Regions from separate parts of the Vibrio splendidus genome, predicted to be linked through region 1. Evidence: predicted binding sites of a transcription regulator. Region 1 holds the regulator's gene; the other holds the start of a gene.
The links. Region 1 encodes CRP, which controls carbon source genes, mostly activating them, when cyclic AMP is high. Its sites were predicted from a motif close to TGTGANNNNNNTCACA; they were not measured.

Region 1 (3,184 bases):
GGGGATAGTTTCCATCGCTTCACTCGACCAGAGATGGATGTCGAGATCCGTAAGGCTCGCGAGCAAGGTAAGCACATCAGCTACTTTGGTCCACAAGCCAATGATTTTGGCGCATTAGAAGAGTTCTTCCGTCAATACGGTAATGAAGGCACGGGTAAAGTCCGTAGTTACCTACATACCTTCGATGAAGCCGTGCCTTACAATCAAATGCCGGGCACCTTTACGCCATGGCAAGAGATCCCAGAAAATTCCGATGTGATGTTCTACGAAGGTCTTCATGGTGGCGTGGTAGATGGCGACATCAATGTCTCACAGCACGTCGACTTGCTGATCGGCATGGTGCCAATCGTCAACCTTGAGTGGATCCAAAAATTCGTTCGTGACACACGCGATCGTGGGCACTCACGCGAAGCAGTAATGGATTCTATTGTTCGCTCAATGGATGATTATCTTAACTACATTACCCCGCAGTTTTCGCGCACTCATATCAACTTTCAGCGTGTCCCAACCGTAGATACATCGAATCCACTGAACGCTAAAGGGATTCCAAGTTTAGACGAAAGCTTCGTGGTTATACGTTTGCGTGGCATCAAAAACGTAGATTTCCCCTACCTTCTGGCTATGATAGATGGCTCATTTATGTCACGCCACAACACGCTTGTAGTGCCAGGCGGCAAGATGAGTTTTGCTATGGAGCTCATTGTACGGCCCATCCTACAACAGCTCATCGAAACCGGAAAAATAGGTTAACAATACGCCATTCTGGTTGATTACTTTTCATACCGTGATCATGTGCACAATTTTGCGTAAAAAATCGTAGCTTGGTCACGATTAAAATCAAGAAATAGTACCTGAAAAAGGATACTATTCTTAAACGAAACACAAGATAGCTTGCAGCGCTCAACGAGTGCTCTTATCCTACAAGTCAATCCAGGCTTAGCTAAAATACGGAAAGCGGCAAGCATACCCTGCAGAGGAAGTAAGATATTATGGTTCTAGGTAAACCCCAAACCGATCCAACATTAGAGTGGTTCCTTTCACACTGTCATATTCATAAGTACCCTTCAAAAAGTACTTTGATTCATGCTGGTGAAAAGGCAGAAACCTTGTACTACATCGTTAAAGGTTCTGTGGCAGTTCTTATCAAAGACGAAGAAGGTAAGGAAATGATTCTTTCTTACCTAAACCAAGGTGACTTCATTGGTGAACTTGGCCTCTTCGAAGAAGACCAAGAGCGTACTGCATGGGTTCGTGCAAAATCTCCTTGTGAAGTAGCTGAAATTTCTTTCAAGAAATTCCGTCAACTTATCCAAGTGAACCCAGATATCCTAATGCGCCTTTCAGCGCAAATGGCAAATCGTCTACAAGTAACTAGCCAAAAGGTTGGTGACTTAGCGTTCCTTGACGTAACAGGTCGTATCGCTCAAACGCTACTTAACCTAGCGAAACAGCCAGATGCAATGACTCACCCTGACGGCATGCAAATCAAGATCACTCGTCAAGAGATTGGCCAGATCGTTGGTTGTTCTCGTGAGACAGTAGGTCGTATCTTGAAGATGCTAGAAGAGCAGAACCTAATTTCTGCACACGGTAAAACTATCGTGGTATACGGCACTCGTTAATCTCGATTAACTGAGCCAAAAATTTGAAAGCCACCAAATGCAAATTTGGTGGCTTTTTTGTTTTCTAAAGATCTAGAGAGCAGATGCGAGATACGAGAAGAACTCACTGAATCCTATTTGTAAACTTCCTCGAAGCGAAGCGTACTCGCATCTTTAGGGTAAAGCCCGTGCTCATATCTTTCTTTAACCGTTGGTGCTCTCAAAGATCTTGTCAGCCGATGCTGCAACAAATCCTGTATAAAGCTCACCATTCGCCATCGCATAACGCTTAGCGAACTCGTAGAAGCCACCAGGAATCACCTCGTTGCCTTCAACAAATGAAACTGGGACTTTGTCTGCCATTGTAGATGATTGCTCTAATAAGACCTCTGGAGAGCCTTTAACCTGACCGCCAGATGCATTGATAGTGAAACCTGAATCACTCAAATAGTCATTCACAGTCTGTACTTCATCGAACTCATTAAGCTGGTTCACACTCACCGTAAAGTGGTTTGCACCGTAACCATGAGCCGCTAGCCAAGACGCGTATTCACTCTCTTTTGCTAGAACTTGGAAATCCGCGAAGCTCAGATCCCAAAGGCGACCACCAAACAAGAACTCATGACCTTGAAGTTTACTTGCGTCTACTTGCTCAACCAACTTCGCAACGATCTGTTGTAAGTCACTTGAACACTCTTCTACCTTCAACTCACTAATGAACACCTTCGGTTGGTTTGGGTCTGGGTGCTCGTAGTGCTTAGCCACTAACTTCTTGCTCTCAAACAAGTAGTCGCCACAAGCCTTGTAGCCTAATTCAAGGAAAGGCTTAGCCAGTGTTTCAATGCCCAGTGGTGCAACATTGAAAGTTCGCAGTGCAATATGATCATTAATCAGGGCTTCGTCTTCTTTCAGCAGATGATGAACTTTCTCAGCCGATGGGCAAAGCCTGTGAATGTAATCGTCCCATAGTGATTTAAAGAGTAGATCGGGCGTCATGGTGACTCCTTGTCAGAGGTTCTAGCAAGCTAGTAATTTGGATTAGAGAGGGAGAGGCTGGACACAGAGTCAGCAGCCATCAGCCTGTGACATACTTGTTCTATTATTATCGACCGCCCAATCTAGGTGTCGGACGTGATGGAAAAGGGAAGCGATAACACCACTTCCCTATTTCAAGCTTAACGCATGAGCCAAAGACTCATTAGCCTAAATTAAAGCTCAATACCCGGGCTAAACGTAGCTGGCAGTTGAGTCTCACCACCTTCCATTGAAGCCATAGGGTAAGCACAGTAGTCAGCTGCATAGTACGCACTTGGACGTAGGTTACCTGAAGCACCAGGACCACCAAATGGTGCATCACCACTTGCGCCTGTTAGCTGGCGGTTACGGTTAACAATGCCCGCTCGGATATGGTCAACGAAGTATTCCCACTCTGAATCGTCTGTTGAAACTAAGCCTGCAGACAAACCAAAACGTGTGTCATTAGCCAGTTCAACCGCTTGCTCTAGTGACTGATAACGAACCACTTGCAGTAATGGACCGAAATACTCTTCATCTGGCAGTTCAGCAATGTTGGTTGCATCGAT
Region 2 (3,184 bases), 370 kb from region 1:
CTTTAACACCCATACGTGCGATGTCGTGACGACGGTTTGGAGCAATACCACCTAGACCACCTAGAAGAATCGCAATTGAAGAAAGGTTTGCGAAACCACATAGAGCGAACGAGATAATTGCTTGAGTCTTAACAGACATTACTTGACCAGTCGCTTCAACGATTTGAGCGTTGTCACCGATGTATGGTACGAAGTTTAGGTATGCAACGAATTCGTTAACAACTGTCTTCTGACCAATGAAAGAACCAGCAATAGTTGCTTCTTCCCATGGAACACCAATGATGAATGCTAACGGTGCGAAGATCCAACCTAGAAGAAGTTCTAGAGTTAGGTTTTCCATACCGAACCAACCACCGATGCCACCTAGGATACCGTTGATAAGAGCGATTAGACCGATGAATGCTAGTAGCATTGCACCAACGTTAAGTGCTAGTTGTAGACCAACTGACGCACCGCCAGCAGCTGCATCGATAACGTTAGCAGGCTTGTCGTCGCCACCGTCGATGTCTGAACCTAGGTTCTCGTCAACTTCATCAGTTTCAGGCTTGATGATTTTAGCGAATAGTAGACCACCAGGTGCTGCCATGAATGACGCTGCTACTAGGTACTCTAGAGGTACACCCATAGATGCGTAACCCGCTAGTACACCACCAGCAACAGATGCTAAACCACCACACATTACTGCGAATAGTTCAGAGTTAGTCATTTTAGGAACAAATGGACGAACTACTAGAGGTGCTTCTGTTTGACCAACGAAAATGTTTGCTGCTGCAGACATTGACTCGGCGCGAGAAGTACCTAGAGCTTTCTGAAGACCACCACCAAGAACCTTGATTACAACTTGCATCGCACCAATGTAGTAAAGTACAGAGATAAGAGCAGAGAAGAAGATTAGTGTTGGTAGAACTTGGAATGCAAAGATGAAACCGATACCGTCAACTGAGAAGTTAACAAGGCTACCAAATAGGAAGCCAGTACCATCTTTACCGTAGTCGATCACGTTTGCTACACCAGCAGAGAAACCTGCAAGTAGATCACGACCCCAAGGGATGTAAAGTACGAATGCACCAAGTGCGAATTGGATAGCGAAAGCGCCACCCACTGTTCTGATATTAATTGCTTTGCGGTTGTCGGATAGTAGTACTGCGATTGCAATCAGTGCAACCATTCCGACGAGGCTCATAAACAGGCTCATAGTTTATGACTTCCTTATTAGTTATTTATTGGCGTGTTACAAAATGGGGCTATAAAGCGGAGGCAATTATACTCATGCGACCACTAATAAAGTAATGCCGTCCTCACACTTTCGTACAAGATTCATGTACCATTCACACGCAAATGTGAACCAAATCACAAGCTCAGTGCAATTTACGCAAACGATAAACAAAAACCTTCGATTTTATTCACATATACCGAATGCACGATGGCTATTTTGCCAAGTTTGCGCTGCAACCGATTGCTTTGGCTCTTTTCTAAGCAAAAATAGTTCATTTAAGATCGTAACTAAATGTTTGGAATGATTAACATTTCCTTGATTACCATACGTGGGCATATCCGGTGCATCCGTTTCTAATACCAGGCATTCAAGAGGCAGTTTTGCGATGGATGTGCGTGTTTTTTGTGCTCTTGGGTAAGTAATCGTTCCACCGACACCAATATAGAAACCGAGCTTGATCCACGCCAAAGCTTGCTGTTCACTCCCTGAAAAACCGTGAATCACCCCGCCAAAAGTGAACTTGTGCTGCTTTAATAATTCAATGAGTCGGTTATAAGACTTCCTCTCATGGATGATCAAAGGCAGCTCAAATACCTTCGCTAGCTCCATTTGTTGGATGAAAAAGCGTTCTTGTTTCTCCCGCTCGACATCGACAAAAAAGTCGAGACCACACTCTCCTATCGCAACGCATTGACCGGTTCTTGATGAGAGTAATTGGCGAAGCTCTGAGAATTGCTCGTCATTGGCTTGATCTAAAAAGTAAGGGTGGAAACCTAAGGCGTAGTAAACATTAGGGTAAGATTTGGCGATTTTATCGAGCTTCGACCAGTTACTTTGGCCAATAGAAGGAATAAGAATCTTCTCGACTTGAGCTTGTTTCGCTTCTTTAAGATAGCTATCAATACTTTGATCCGGTGTAAAACCTTGCTCAAACGCCTCAAAATCCGCATGACAATGGGTATCAAACAGCGGAAAGTCACTTATTTGCTGTGTCATCTTCCCTACTCTCTGTTTGTTTCCCTTGGGGATCACGACGATAAGCAACACAACTGCGCTTGTTCTCAGGCGTTAAACCAAGCTCTTCACACCACTTATCGTATTTCTTAACCCAAGCTTTAACCCAACCCAAAATACTCATGCTCAAACCTCAGTATTCATCCTCAAACAGCACGTATTAAAAAACGCCTACTGCAGAACAATAGACGTTTTTGTTTAACTCGAATAGAGCGCGGAGAAATTAGTGCTCGCGCGTCGCTCGGAACTGAACGTCAGGGAAACGCTCAGAAGCTAGGTTCAAGTTCACCATTGTAGGTGCGATGTAAGACAGGTTATCACCACCATCTAACGCTAGGTTAGCTTGGTTCTTACGTTTGAACTCTTCTAGTTTCTTCACGTCATCACATTCAACCCAGCGAGCTGTTGCAACGTTAACACCTTCGTAGATAGCTTCTACGTTGTATTCCGCTTTCAAGCGCGCTACAACTACGTCAAACTGAAGTACACCAACCGCACCAACGATCAAATCGTTGTTCTGCATAGGACGGAATACTTGTACTGCGCCCTCTTCAGAAAGCTGAACCAAACCTTTTAGAAGTTGCTTCTGCTTTAGTGGATCGCGTAGACGAATACGACGGAATAGCTCAGGCGCGAAGTTTGGAATACCAGCGAACTTCAAGCTTTCGCCTTGAGTAAAGGTATCACCAATCTGGATTGTGCCATGGTTATGCAAGCCAATGATGTCACCAGCATACGCTTTTTCAGCTCGCGCACGGTCGCCCGCCATGAAAGTTACCGCATCCGAAATACTTACGTTCTTGCCAGTACGAACATGATTCATCTTCATACCTTGGTTGTAAGTACCCGAAACGATACGCATGAATGCGATACGGTCACGGTGCTTTGGATCCATGTTTGCTTGGATCTTAAAGACGAAGCCAGAGAACTTCTCTTCTGTCGCTTCAACATCAC

Region 2: a site for CRP is predicted at 1,340-1,355, ahead of OCU90_RS14045 (NupC/NupG family nucleoside CNT transporter). Genes of this name have one in related genera too.

The regions. Positions count from the first base shown of each region.
Region 1 is NZ_AP025508.1:3,544,057-3,547,240, forward strand. Features, by position in the region: gene OCU90_RS15955 (phosphoribulokinase) at 1-750, shown strand, start outside; gene crp (cAMP-activated global transcriptional regulator CRP) at 990-1,622, shown strand; gene OCU90_RS15965 (DUF1338 domain-containing protein) at 1,806-2,597, opposite strand; gene astD (succinylglutamate-semialdehyde dehydrogenase) at 2,810-3,184, opposite strand, start outside.
Region 2 is NZ_AP025508.1:3,171,997-3,175,180, forward strand. Features, by position in the region: gene OCU90_RS14045 (NupC/NupG family nucleoside CNT transporter) at 1-1,195, opposite strand, end outside; gene OCU90_RS14050 (TatD family hydrolase) at 1,400-2,212, opposite strand; gene OCU90_RS14055 (DUF5363 family protein) at 2,193-2,348, opposite strand; gene prfC (peptide chain release factor 3) at 2,454-3,184, opposite strand, start outside.